DNA from 3 places in the Nocardioides coralli genome. Region 2 is predicted to be linked to each of the others. Evidence: predicted binding sites of a transcription regulator. Region 2 holds the regulator's gene; each other region holds the start of a gene.
What was found. Region 2 encodes HrcA, which represses chaperone genes, less so after heat shock. Its sites were predicted from a motif close to TTGGCACTCGNNNNNNNCGAGTGCCAA; they were not measured.

Region 1 (4,587 bases), 1.7 Mb from region 2:
CGTTGGATCCGCCGTGGAAGCCCTCGCCGTCCTCGATGTCGTGCTCCTCCCAGCCCTCCGGCGTGGGTCGGTAGCCGCGGGCACGCTCACCGGGCCAGTCGGCGACCCGGGCCGGGCGCACGAAGGTGCCGGCCATGCCGAGCGGCTGGGTGACGCGGCTGGCCAGGAGGTCGGCGTACGAGGTGTCGAGGGCCCGCTCGACCACGAGTGCGGCGAGGTCGTAGCCGGTGGAGTCGTAGTCGAAGCAGTCGTCCCGGTCGCGCTCGGGCGTCCAGCCGCCCGCGACCGTCAGCTCGTGCAGGTGGCGGTTGGTGAGGCACTCCCCCTCGGGCAGCCGCGAGAAGTACCAGCCGTAGTCGGGCAGCCCACCGGTGCGGTGGGTCAGCAGGTCCAGGACCGTCAGCTCCGACGGCAGCCCCGGGAGGTACGTCGCCACCGGCTCGGTGACGTCGAGGGCACCCTCGTCGTGGGCCTGCCAGACCAGTGCGGCGGTGAAGGTCTTGGCCACCGACCCGGTGTCCGCAGGTGTCGTGGGCGTGAAGAGCCGGCCGACCTCGAGGTCGGCGAGCCCGACGGCCGCCTCGACGACCCCGCCGTCCGGGCCGGACAACGCCACCGCCCCCTGGAACCACCGCCTCCCGGCCAGCTCCTCGAGCGCCCGCTGCAGCCCCTCGACGTCCACGCGCGCAGCATGGCGTCGGGCGTGCGGACACGCAACAGGGCCCCGGTTCGGGAGAACCGGGGCCCTGTGCGTCGTGCTCAGCCGAGCAGCGGGAGCTTCCTCAGAAGTCCATGCCGCCCATGCCGCCCATGTCACCGCCACCCGGCATGGCCGGGGCCTTCTCGGGCTTGTCGGCGACGACAGCCTCGGTGGTGAGGAACAGTGCGGCGATCGACGCGGCGTTCTGCAGCGCCGAGCGGGTCACCTTGGCGGGGTCGAGGATGCCGGCACCGATCATGTCGACGTACTCGCCGGTGGCGGCGTTGAGGCCGTGACCGGCCTCCAGACCACGCACCTTCTCCACGATGACGCCGCCCTCGAGCCCGGCGTTGACCGCGATCTGCTTCAGCGGCGCCTCGGTCGCGGCGCGCACGATGGCGGCACCGGTGGCCTCGTCGCCGGCGAGGTCCAGCTTCTCGAAGGCGGACTGGGCGGCCTGCAGGAGCGCGACGCCACCACCGGCGACGATGCCCTCCTCGACCGCGGCCTTCGCGTTGCGGACCGCGTCCTCGATGCGGTGCTTGCGCTCCTTCAGCTCGACCTCGGTGGCCGCGCCGACCTTGATGACCGCCACGCCGCCGGCGAGCTTGGCCAGCCTCTCCTGCAGCTTCTCGCGGTCGTAGTCGGAGTCGCTGTTCTCGATCTCGGCGCGGATCTGGTTGACCCGACCCTCGATCTGGGCGGCGTCGCCGGCGCCCTCGACGATCGTGGTCTCGTCCTTGGTGATGACGACCTTGCGCGCCTGGCCGAGCAGCTCGACGCCCGCGTTCTCCAGCTTGAGGCCGACCTCCTCGGAGATCACCTGGCCGCCGGTGAGGATCGCGATGTCCTGCAGCATGGCCTTGCGCCGGTCACCGAAGCCGGGAGCCTTGACGGCGACCGACTTGAAGGTGCCGCGGATCTTGTTGACGACCAGCGTGGACAGAGCCTCGCCGTCGACGTCCTCGGCGATGATGACCAGCGGCTTGCCGGACTGCATGACCTTCTCGAGCAGCGGCAGCAGGTCCTTGACGTTGCTCACCTTGGAGTTGGCGATGAGGACGTAGGGGTCCTCCAGCACCGTCTCCATCCGCTCCGGGTCGGTGACGAAGTACGCCGAGATGTAGCCCTTGTCGAAGCGCATGCCCTCGGTCAGCTCGAGGTCGAGCCCGAAGGTGTTGGACTCCTCGACGGTGATGACGCCTTCCTTGCCGACCTTGTCCATCGCCTCGGCGATGATCTCGCCGACGGTGGTGTCAGCAGCGGAGATCGACGCGGTCGCGGCGATCTGCTCCTTGGTCTCGACGTCCTTGGCCATGCCCAGCAGCTGCTCGGCGACCGCGTCGACGGCGGTCTCGATGCCGCGCTTGAGGCTCATCGGGTTCGCACCCGCGGCGACGTTGCGCAGACCCTCGCGCACCATCGCCTGGGCCAGGACGGTCGCGGTCGTCGTGCCGTCACCGGCGACGTCGTCGGTCTTCTTCGCGACCTCCTTGACGAGCTCGGCCCCGATCTTCTCGTAGGGGTCCTCGAGCTCGATCTCCTTGGCGATCGACACACCATCGTTGGTGATGGTGGGCGCGCCCCACTTCTTCTCGAGGACGACGTTGCGGCCCTTGGGACCGAGCGTGACCTTGACCGCGTCGGCGAGGGTGTTCATACCCTTCTCCAGCCCGCGGCGGGCCTCCTCGTTGAACGAAATCAGCTTCGGCATAACTCCTGTGATTCCTTCTGGGAGTCGTATGGGTGACCCGGTGGGTTGCCCGCGACGGACGGCCCGTCCGGAGGCGGCGAACCCTGCTCGCCGGACCGGGGGCGGACCTCAACGTCACCGCGTCGGTTGTTGTCACTCTCATGCTACGAGTGCCAGCTCAATGTTTAGCACTCGGGGTGGTCGAGTGCAAACAGTCGGGGGACCCGTTCGGACCACGTGTCGTGAGTCTTCCTACCCATGTGGCGCCGGCGGCGGAGGAGGACGCTGGAACCATGAACACCGACCTCGTCCACCGCGACGACACCCACGTGGCCACCCCGGCCCAGCTGGCGTGGCTGCGAACCCAGCTCGACGAGTGGCGCCGGGAGGGGCTGCTCGCCGACGACCAGGCCTCCGCGATCTGGGGCCGCTACCGCGTCAGCCGGCGGTTCTCGGTGGCCCGGCTGCTGCTCGCGCTCGGCGGTCTCTTCGTCGGGATCGGTCTGATCTGGCTGGTCGCCGCCAACCTCGACCAGCTCTCCCCCCTGACCCGGTTCGGCCTGATGGTCGCCATCTGGCTCACCCTGCTGTTCTCGGGCGAGCTGCTCGCCCGGCGGGCGCAGGCCGGACGGGCGCCGGTCGCGCTGGTCTTCTCGCTCCGGCTGGCGGCGGCGCTCGCGGTCGGAGCGGTCCTCTTCCAGGCGGCGCAGAGCCTCCAGGTGGCGGCGTACGAGCCGAAGCTGCTCGGCTTCTGGGCCGTGGCCGCCCTCCTGCACGCGTACGCCGCCCGGTCGCTCGGCCCGCTGCTGGTCGGCCTGGGCGCCGGCGTGGTGTGGCTGGTCTGGGAGGCCGCGTGGTCCGAACCGAGCGTGATGGGGGTGATCCTGTCCATCCTGCTGGCCGCCGTGGTCCTCCTCGGCGTGGCCGCCGTCCACAGCACCCGGATCACCCACTTCGCGCCGGCGTACCGCGAGCTCGGTGCCGCGCTGGCGCTGGTCGGGCTGTTCGTCGCGGCGCTCCCCGACATCACGACCGAGGACTTCGCCTGGACCGCGGGGCTCGTGGTCGCCGCAGTCGCCGCGGCCCTGGCCGTCGGCGCCGGCACCGCGCTCGCCCGGGGCACGCAGCGGCTCGAGCCCGTGGCGGCCGTCGCCGTCGCCGCGGTCGGCATCGGCCTCGTCCTCTGGGACCCCGACGTCGACACCAGCGCCCTGGACCTCCAGGACTGGCTCCACGCGCTGGTCAGCGTCGGGGTGTACGTCGTCGTCGCGGTCGGCGTCGCCGTCCTCGGGACGCTGCGCGACAGCTGGCGGCTGACGGCGCTCGCCACGGCGGGGCTGGTCGTGTTCACGACCGTGCAGGCCTTCGCGGTCTTCGCGCAGATCATCCAGGGCGCGTGGCTGTTCGTGGTGCTCGGCCTGGTGTTCCTGGGCACCGGGTTCCTCTTCGACCGGGCCCGCCGTGAGCTGGCCTCCGCACTCGAGGGAGACGACCGATGATCATGTCGACGACCCGGATCGTGGCCCTGGCGGCCGCCCAGCTCGCCCTGGTGGGTGGGGCGGTCGCACCCCAGCTGATCAGCCGCACCACCGGTGAGGACTACCGCATGCGCGTGGCACCGGTCGACCCGATCGACCCGTTCCGCGGTGCCTACGTGACCCTCGGCTACCCCGACCTCAGGCTGGGCGAGGATCGCGGGACGCGAGGCGAGGACGGCGAGGTCTACCTGACGCTGGTCGAGGAGGGTGGCTTCTGGGTCCTCGACGAGCGGACCCGCACCCGGCCCGAGGACGGCCCCTACCTCACCTGCCAGGACCGGAGCTGGGAGCTGCGCTGCGGCATCGAGTCCTTCTTCGCCCCGCAGGACGAGGCGCTCCGGCTCGAGGAGGGGCTCGCAGATGGCGGCGTCGCCACGGTGCGCATCGACGACCGGGGCGTGGGCACCGTGATGGCGGTCGACGGCGAGTGAGCCGTCACCGGCCGGGCGATCAGCTGGGGAGCTGGATGAGCTTGATGCCGCCGCTCGCAGAGGTGATCGCCGTGACGAACACCGACGCCATGTCGTCGCCGCTGGCGGCACAGAAGAAGAAGTCGCCGTCGCTGTTCTCGATCGCCCGCTGGGCGACGTTGCTGCAGGCGTTGTCGGCGTCGCTCGGAGCGCCGCTCGGGTCGACCGACGCGGAAGCCGCGAGGG
Region 2 (4,587 bases):
CAGCGGGTAGCGGTAGTCCTCGCCGTTGGCGGCCCGGACCGTCGCCAGGATGATGAGCCCGAGGACGACCAGCGCCAGGACCACGGCGATCGGCACGATCACGAACGCCAGGATCCCGAAGGTGAGCACCACGAGGAGCACGGAGACGATCGTCCCGGCGATGGCGTAGATGAGCACGGAGATCTGGAAGTTGAGCGACTCGACCGCGTGCCGGCGCACGAAGGGGGACTCGCCCTTGATGAGCATCACCAGCAGCGGGGCGAGGAAGCCCAAGGCGATGTAGGCCGAGACGAGGGTGCCGATGTGGGACACCAGGGCCCAGTTCTTCGCCTCCTGGGTGACGGCGTCGCCGGGGCCGTGGGCCGGGTCGCCGTACGGCGGCTGCCCGTGGGGATCGCTCATGGTTCCAGCGTAACGAAGTCGATGAGCTCCTCGACGCGTCCGAGGAGCGCCGGCTCGAGGTCCTGGAAGCCGCGCACCCCGCCCAGGACGTGGCGCCAGGCCCGGGCGATGTCGGCCTGGTCCCGGTGGGGCCACCCCAGCCGCTGGCAGGTACCGCGCTTCCAGTCCTCGCGTTTCGGCACCGCCGGCCAGGCGCCGATGCCCAGCCGCTCCGGCTTCACCGCCTGCCAGATGTCGATGAACGGGTGACCCGTGATGAGCACGTGCGGCCCGATGTCGGACCGCGCGATCGCATCGGCGATCCGCTTCTCCTTCGACCCGGTGACGAGGTGGTCGACGAGGACGCCGACCCGACGTCCCGGGCCGGGGCGGAAGTCGCGCAGGTGCGCGGCCAGATCGTCGACGCCCCCGAGGTACTCGACGACGACGCCCTCCAGTCGGAGGTCGTCACCCCACACCTTCTCGACGAGCTCGGCGTCGTGGCGGCCCTCGACGTAGATCCGGCTCTGCCTGGCCACCCGCGCCTGGGCCCCGTGGACGGCGACCGAGCCGGAGGCGGTCCGGGTCGGCCGTGCCGGTGCCGGGTTGCGGGCGGGCGCGGTGAGGATGACGGGTCGCCCCTCGAGCAGGAACCCCGCTCCCAGGGGGAAGGTACGCCGCGAGCCGCGCCGGTCCTCGAGGGTGACGGTGTGCAGGTCGCGGTCAACGGCGACGATCTCGCCGCAGAAGTCGGTGGTGACCTCCTCGACCACCTCGCCCTTCTCCGCCGGTGCCTCGACGGCGCGACCGCGGGCGGGAGCGCGCCAGTCGGTGGCGAGGACGTCGGTGCCGTAGCGGTCGCGCGGGGAGGTCACCGCGACACGGTAGGTCAGTCGTCGGTCCCGCCCGCTGCGGACGCGCCGTCGTCGTGGGAGTCCGACCCGGTGTCGCCCGAGTCGCCCGCGTCGTCCGCCTCGTCCTCGGACTCCTCGGCGGTCTTGCCGCCCTCGAGGTCGAGCTCGTCCGGGTCGACGTCGTCCGCCAGCGGCTCGGCCAGGGGGTTGTCCTCCCCGGGCTGGAGGTCCTCGGGGAGGTCCTCGTCACGGATGCCGCCGGGCTCACTCTCGGATTCGCTCATGGCCGCAAACTAGCGGGTCGGCAGCGGACCGCGTCAGACCAGCGGCAGCCGTTTCTGGCTGCGTGGCAGCTGTTCGTAGCCGCGCGCCACGGCGTGCTCGAGCAGCGACGGATCCCACGGCCACGTGGCCTCGGTCAGTGCGTCGGCGAGCGGGACGCCGCGTCCGGCGAGGTCGCGGATGGTCTCGGCCACGACGCCCAGCTCGTCGTGCTGGCGCTCGACGAAGGCGCGGTCGACGAGGGCGCCGTGACCCGGCACCACGACGCTGGTGGGCTTCAGGAGTCCGATCACCAGGTCGAGGGTCAGCGGCCAGTCCATCGGGAAGGAGTCCGGACCCAGGGACGGCGGCGCCGACTCCTCGACGAGGTCACCCGCGAGGAGCACGTCGGCGTCGGGGACCTGCACCACCAGGTCGCCCGCCGTGTGTCCGCGTCCGGGATGGAGCAGCTCCACGACCCGGTCGCCGAGGTCGATGACCCGGACGGAGGAGAAGGTGTCGTCGGGCAGCACGACCTCCGTCGCGAGCACCTCGTCGCGGTGCGGGTCGTCGGACTCGGCATAGCGCCGCCGGACCCCCTCGGCGCCCGCGGCGAGCTCGGCGGCTGCCTCCTCGTGCGCGGTGACCGGCACCGCGCCGAACTCCTGGCGCAGCCGTCCGTTGCCGAAGGTGTGGTCGTGGTGCCAGTGCGTGTTGACGATCCCGATCACGGACCCGGCGGCCAGGCGGCGTACGTCGGCGGCGACCTCACCCGCCGCGGCGGCGGACCCGTGGGTGTCGACGACCAGCAGCCCCCGGTCACCCCCCACGACGGTCACGTTGAGGTCGAACCACTCGTGCCGCGCGACCCACACCCGGTCCGCGACCTCGTCGAAGTCAGCCACGCCCCCGACCCTAGTAGGCTTGGCACTCAGATCGAGCGAGTGCCAGAATCGTGGGCTGCCGGTCGAGAGCGTGAGGAGGTGTCGGCGTGCAGGACGATCGTCGTCTCGCCGTCCTCCGCGCGATCGTCGAGGACTACGTGGCCACCGAGGAGCCAGTCGGCTCGAAGGCACTGGTGGAGCGCCACCGGCTCGGTGTCTCCCCGGCGACGGTCCGCAACGACATGGCCGCGCTCGAGGAGGAGGGCTACATCACGCAGCCCCACACCAGCGCCGGCCGGGTGCCGACCGACAAGGGCTACCGGCTCTTCGTCGACCGGCTCACCGCGATCAAGCCGATGACCCCGGCCGAGCGCCGCGCGATCGCCACCATCCTCGACGGCGCGGTCGACCTCGACGACGTCGTCAACCGCTCGGTGCGGCTGCTCGCGCAGCTCACCCGGCAGGTCGCCGTCGTCCAGTACCCCACCCTGAGCCGCAGCACGGTCCGCCACGTCGAGCTCGTGGCCCTGGCCCCCACGCGGGTCCTGGCCGTGCTCATCCTCAGCACCGGGCGGGTCGAGCAGCGCATCGTCGAGGTGAGCGCCCCGCTCACCGACGACTCGCTCGCCGACCTGCGCAACGCCGTCAACCGGGCGGCCGCCGGCGCCGTGATCGCCGAGGCCGTCACCTCCCTCGGCCAGCTCGCGGTCGAGCAGCCGACGACCGCGTCCCTGGCCGAGGCGCTCGCCGAGGCCATGACCGACCACCGCTCCGACGAGCGGATCGTCGTCGGCGGCGCCGCCAACCTGGCCCGCTTCGGGACCAGCTTCGAGTCCGACGTCCGCCCGCTCCTCGAGGCGCTCGAGGAGCACGTCGTCCTGCTCAAGCTGCTCGGCGAGGTCACCGGCGACACCGTGACCGTCCGGATCGGTCACGAGGGCCCCTACCAGGAGCTGTCGACGACGTCGGTCGTCGCCACCGGCTACGGGCCCGGCGACGAGGCGCTCGCGACCCTCGGGATCGTGGGCCCCACCCGCATGGACTACCCCGGCACGATGGCCGCGGTCCGGGCCGTGGCCCGCTACGTGTCCCGGATCCTCGACGAGGCCTGAGGGCCACCACCTCCGACCAGAAGGAAGCAGTTCTTGAGCCAGGACCCCTACGACCTCCTGGGTGTCGACCGCGACGCCGACGGCGACGCCATCAAGAAGGCCTACCGCAAGCTCGCGCGCCAGTACCACCCCGACGTCAATCCCGACCCGGCGTCGCAGGAGCGCTTCAAGGAGATCTCGCGCGCCTACGAGGTGTTGTCGGACCCGCAGAAGCGGGCGGCGTACGACCGGGGCGGCGACCCCTTCGGCGGGGTCGGCGGCTTCGGCCAGGGCGCGGGCTTCTCCTTCACCGACATCATGGACGCCTTCTTCGGCGGCGGTGCGGGCCCGACCCAGGGTCGCGGGCCCCGGTCGCGGGTGCGTCGTGGGCAGGACGCGCTGATCCGGATCGAGGTCGACCTCGCGGAGGCGGCCTTCGGCGTGACCCGCGAGCTCAAGGTCGACACGGCCGTCGTCTGCGGCACCTGCCACGGCGAGGGGGCCGCTCCGGGCAGCAAGCCCGTGACCTGTGAGACGTGCCGGGGTGCCGGCGAGGTCGCCCACGTGCAGCGGTCCTTCCTCGGTGAGGTCCGCACGCTGCGGCCCTGCGCGGCCTGCCGCGGCTTCGGCACGGTCATCCCCGACCCCTGCCGGGAGTGCTCCGGCGACGGCCGGGTGCGCTCACGTCGCACCCTCACCGTCAAGATCCCCGCCGGGGTGGACACCGGCACCCGGGTGCAGCTCACCGAGCAGGGCGAGGTCGGCCCGGGCGGAGGCCCGCCCGGCGACCTCTACGTCGAAATCGGGGTGGCCCCGCACGAGACCTTCACCCGGCAGGGCGACGACCTGCACTGCACCGTCACGGTGCCGATGACCGCGGCTGCGCTCGGGACCACCCTGACGCTGCCGACGCTCGAGGCCGACCTGGTCGCCGACCCCGACGACACCGAGGTCGAGACGGAGTTCGAGCTCGAGGTGCGGGCCGGCACCCAGTCCGGCTCCGAGCAGGTGCTGCGCGGCCGCGGCGTCCCCGGGCTGCGCGGGGGGCGGGGCGACCTGGTGGTCCACCTGGTCGTGGAGACCCCGACCCGGCTCGACCCGCGCCAGGAGGAGCTG
Region 3 (4,587 bases), 470 kb from region 2:
CGTCGCGCGAGCTGTCGGCCGCCGCGGTCACCGTGGTCGCCGGGCCGTGCGAGGGCCGTCTCGTCGGCGACGCGGTGGTCCCGCTGGGTGACCCGGGCACGGCGAGGGCCTTCATCCCGGCTGCCCGTGCCGCCGGGCTGGAGGTCCGGGTGCCCCGGAGGCCGCCGGACCGGCTCGCGGACGCGCGCCCGCGTCCCGAGCGGCGGGCGGGGGAGTCCCGCGCAGACCACCGTGACCGGGTGCGTCGGTGGCAGCGGCAGGAGCGCCGGCGCCGCGAGGCGCTCGCCGCGTGGCAGGCCGACGAGGAGGAACGGCTCGGCGACGCGGCCCGCGTGGCCTTCGCCGGGTACGGCGACGGGCCGGTCACCGGCGACGTCGCCGTGGCCACGGACACCCCCTACGTGCTCGCCTCGTCCCGCGCGCGGGTGCGCGTGGCGACCTACGGGGCCACCCCGGGAGCGATGTCCGCACTGGTCGACGTGCTCACCGGCCAGGCGACCGCACCGGGCCGGCTGCCGGTCCACATGCCCGGCGTACCCCGTGCCGGCTGCGGGGTCTGACGCCGCCTAGAGCGGCTCGACGAGCAGCGCGGTCCCGTGGCCGGCGACCCGCGTCAGTACCAGCGTCGCGGCCCGGTCACCCTGCAGCGACAGCCGCTGTCGCAGCTGGTCGGGCACGACGCTGACCCCGCGCTTCTTGATCGTCAGTGATCCGATCCCACGCTCGCGCAGGGCGGCGCGGAGCGGCTTCTCCCGGTAGGGGAGCTCCTCGGTCACCCGGTAGCCGCGGGCGAACGGGGTCCGGAAGGCGTGGTCGGAGGTGACGTAGGCGATGTGCTCGTCGACGAGTCCGCCACCGACCCCCGCGGCGACGGCGGTGACCAGCCCCGCCCGGATCACCGCGCCGTCCGGCTCGTAGAGGTAGTCGGCCACGGCCCGGACCTCCGCCGCGTCGTCGTCCTCGTCGGTGATCGTCGCCAGGCCACCGTGGCCGATCACCGTGGCCCGGCGCGAGACGGTCGCCAGCCTCTCCGACCAGAGCGCGGCCTCCTTCACCTCGCCGTGGTCGCTGACCCACTCGGCCTCCACCTCGGCGGGAACCAGGTCGTGGGGGATGCCCGGGGCCACCTTGACGCACGCGGCGCGCCGGAACAGCTCCGAGACGAACGACCACGGCGGCGTCCAGTCGTCGACGGAGAACTGCCGACCGCGCGCGGAGCGCCGTGCGGGGTCGGCGAACGCCACGTCGAAGGGGGAGGTGTCGAGCCGGGTCGCGTCGGCGACCGTGACCGCGCCGGGCAGCCCCAGCGCCGCCAGGTTGGCCTCGGCCACCGCGACGCGCACCGGGTCGAGGTCGACTCCCGCCACGGTCATGCCCGCCGCCGCGGCCGCGACGAGGTCGCCGCCGATGCCGCAGCCCAGGTCGATGACGGTGGTGGTCGAGGCCGCCTCGAGCCGGGCCGCGCGGTGGCGCGCGACCGGGAGCCGGGTCGCCTGCTCGAGGCCCTCGGGGGTGAAGTACATCCGGCGGGCCAGGTCGCCGAACTTGTCGACGGCGCGGCGTCGCAGCTCGACCTGGGTGAGGGCGGCCGCCACCTGGTCGGAGGTGCCCAACCTGCGCAGCCGGGACTGCACCGCCAGCTCCTCGCCGGTCTCGGACTCGGCGGCGGCGAGCAGCTGCTGACCGTCGTCGGTGAGCAGCCACCGGAAGGCGTCGAGGTGCATCCGCCGATCCTGTCAGAGGAGCGGGTGGGGCTCCCGGCAGGTGGAGCCGGTCGACACGGTCGGGCCTGGGCAGCCCACTCTGGCACTCACGTGGGGTGAGTGCTAGCGTCTGATCTGGCACTCTCGCCCTGAGGGTGCCAGCGCTTGCGACGACGCACGGCACCCGCGACGACGTACGTCCCCCGCAGGCACAAACGTCCCGGAGCCGCCGGGCTCCTCCGCAGGATGAAGAGAAAGTAGAGGTTGATCAGAAGTGTCGGTCAACATCAAGCCCCTCGAGGACCGCATCGTCGTGAAGCCCCTCGACGCCGAGCAGACCACCGCCTCCGGCCTGGTCATCCCCGACACCGCCAAGGAGAAGCCCCAGGAGGGCGAGGTCCTGGCGATCGGTCCCGGTCGCATCGACGACAACGGCAACCGCGTCCCGCTGGACGTGGCCGTGGGCGACAAGGTCATCTACAGCAAGTACGGCGGCACCGAGGTCAAGTACGCCGGTGAGGAGTACCTGATCCTCAGCGCCCGCGACGTCCTCGCCGTGGTCGGCTGACGTTCCACCCCTTTTCGCGATAGTCCCTAACGAAACGGTCGCGATTCCCCGGAATCGTCAGCCCGTTCGTTAGGGACTATCCGTTTCCCCACCCACGAGGAGAACGAGGAACCCCATGCCCAAGATCCTGGAGTTCGACGAGGACGCCCGCCGCGCGCTCGAGCGCGGTGTCGACGCCCTCGCCGACACCGTCAAGGTGACCCTCGGCCCCAAGGGCCGCTACGTCGTGCTCGACAAGAAGTGGGGCGCCCCGACCATCACCAACGACGGAGTAACCGTCGCCCGTGAGGTCGAGCTCGACGACCCCTTCGAGAACCTCGGTGCCCAGCTCACCAAGGAGGTCGCCACCAAGACCAACGACATCGCCGGTGACGGCACGACCACCGCGACGGTGCTCGCGCAGGCCATGGTCCACGAGGGCCTGCGGGCCGTCGCGGCCGGCGTCAACCCGATGGGCCTCAAGCGCGGCATGGACGCCGCGGCCGAGGCCGTCAGCGACGCGCTGCTCGAGACCGCGCGCGAGGTGGAGACCAAGGAGGACATGGCCTCCGTCGCCACCATCAGCTCCCGCGACAGCCACATCGGCGAGCTCCTCGCGCAGGCCTTCGACAAAGTCGGCAAGGACGGTGTGATCACCGTCGAGGAAGCCAACACCATGGGCACCGAGCTCGAGTTCACCGAGGGCATGCAGTTCGACAAGGGCTACATCTCGGCGTACTTCGTCTCCGACCCGGAGCGCATGGAGGCCGTCCTCGACGAGCCCTACATCCTGCTCCACCAGGGCAAGATCTCCTCGGTGCAGGAGCTGCTGCCGCTGCTGGAGAAGGTCATGGGCGCGAGCAAGCCGCTCTTCATCCTCGCCGAGGACGTGGAGGGCGAGGCCCTCTCGACGCTGGTGGTCAACAAGATCCGCGGCACCTTCACCGCGGTGGCCGTCAAGAGCCCGGCGTTCGGCGACCGTCGCAAGGCGATGATGCAGGACATCGCGACCCTCACCGGCGGCCAGGTCGTGGCCCCCGAGGTCGGGCTCAAGCTCGACCAGGTCGGTCTGGAGGTGCTGGGCCAGGCCCGGCGCGTCGTGGTCACCAAGGACAACACGACGATCGTCGACGGGGCCGGCGACGCCGCCGAGGTCGAGGCGCGGGTCAACCAGATCAAGGCGGAGATCGAGAACACCGACTCCGACTGGGACCGCGAGAAGCTGCAGGAGCGGCTGGCCAAGCTGGCCGGCGGCGTCTGCGTGATCAAGGTCGGCGCCGCCACCGAGGTGGAGCTGAAGGAGAAGAAGCACCGCATCGAGGACGCCGTCTCCGCGACGCGCGCCGCGATCGAGGAGGGCATCGTCCCTGGCGGTGGTTCCTCGCTGATCCACGCGGTCTCGGTGCTCGACAACGACCTCGGGCTCGAGGGTGACGAGGCCGTCGGCGTCCGTGTCGTGCGCAAGGCCGCCGACGAGCCGCTGCGCTGGATCGCCGAGAACGGCGGCGACAACGGCTACGTCGTGGTCGCCAAGGTCCGCGAGGGCGGCACCGGCACCGGCTTCAACGCCGCGACCGGCGAGTACGGCGACCTGGTCGGCCAGGGCGTCCTCGACCCGGTGAAGGTGACCCGTTCCGCGCTGGTCAACGCCACCTCGATCGCCGCCATGCTGCTGACGACCGAGACGCTGGTCGTCGACAAGCCCGAGGAGGAGGAGCCGGCTGCCGCCGGCCATGGCCACGGCCACGGCCACTGAGCCACCTGCTCAACGCGACGGCCCACCCGGTCTCACCGGGTGGGCCGTCGTCGTCCCCGGCGGGTTGCCCGTGCGGTGGGCTCGCGGGTGCTTCACTTCCCCCATGACGGCAGCGAGGGTGGCCACCTGGGCGACGACCGGGGCAGTGGTGATCTGGGCGGTCAAGGCCGTGGCGATCGGGACCGCGGGTGGGCTCGACCGCAGCCCGGCAGAGAGCCCGCTGTTCCTGGCGGGCATGCTCACCTTCCTGGTCGGCGTGGTGGCGATCGGGCTGGCCGTCACGGCCGGGCGGGGGCTGGCGGTGCGCCTGCTCGGGGTGCTCGGGGCCGTGACCGGCCTCTTCGTGGCCTGGATGGTCATCGACACCGCGATCGCCGCCCTCGCGCCCGAGCAGGACCCGCACTGGGTGTGGGAGGAGCTGCAGCTGTGGGTGATCGCGGTGCTCACGGCCGTCGGTTGGCAGGTGTGGGCGCGTCGGGAGCCGGCGACCGCGCCGGCGGCCGTGGGCTGAGCGCGACCACCCGTCGCCGGGCGGCCGGCGTGTGGAAGGCTGCGGCGTGACCTCCCCCGTGCTCTCCCGT

Region 1: a site for HrcA is predicted at 2,579-2,605, ahead of groL (chaperonin GroEL). Genes of this name have one in related genera too.
Region 3: a site for HrcA is predicted at 1,804-1,830, ahead of groES (co-chaperone GroES). Genes of this name have one in related genera too.

What each region holds. Positions count from the first base shown of each region.
Region 1 is NZ_CP082273.1:2,991,290-2,995,876, forward strand. It holds gene K6T13_RS14730 (serine hydrolase domain-containing protein) at 1-682, opposite strand, end outside; gene groL (chaperonin GroEL) at 783-2,414, opposite strand; gene K6T13_RS14740 (DUF2157 domain-containing protein) at 2,687-3,892, shown strand; gene K6T13_RS14745 (GDYXXLXY domain-containing protein) at 3,889-4,362, shown strand; gene K6T13_RS14750 (pilus assembly protein) at 4,382-4,587, opposite strand, start outside.
Region 2 is NZ_CP082273.1:1,264,495-1,269,081, forward strand. It holds gene K6T13_RS06195 (DUF4870 domain-containing protein) at 1-402, opposite strand, end outside; gene K6T13_RS06200 (DUF3097 domain-containing protein) at 399-1,256, opposite strand; gene K6T13_RS06205 (hypothetical protein) at 1,271-1,519, opposite strand; gene K6T13_RS06210 (MBL fold metallo-hydrolase) at 1,553-2,401, opposite strand; gene hrcA (heat-inducible transcriptional repressor HrcA) at 2,488-3,492, shown strand; gene dnaJ (molecular chaperone DnaJ) at 3,526-4,587, shown strand, end outside.
Region 3 is NZ_CP082273.1:790,357-794,943, forward strand. It holds gene K6T13_RS03885 (glycoside hydrolase family 3 protein) at 1-560, shown strand, start outside; gene K6T13_RS03890 (class I SAM-dependent methyltransferase) at 567-1,724, opposite strand; gene groES (co-chaperone GroES) at 1,978-2,271, shown strand; gene groL (chaperonin GroEL) at 2,387-4,006, shown strand; gene K6T13_RS03905 (hypothetical protein) at 4,110-4,517, shown strand; gene K6T13_RS03910 (multidrug effflux MFS transporter) at 4,564-4,587, shown strand, end outside.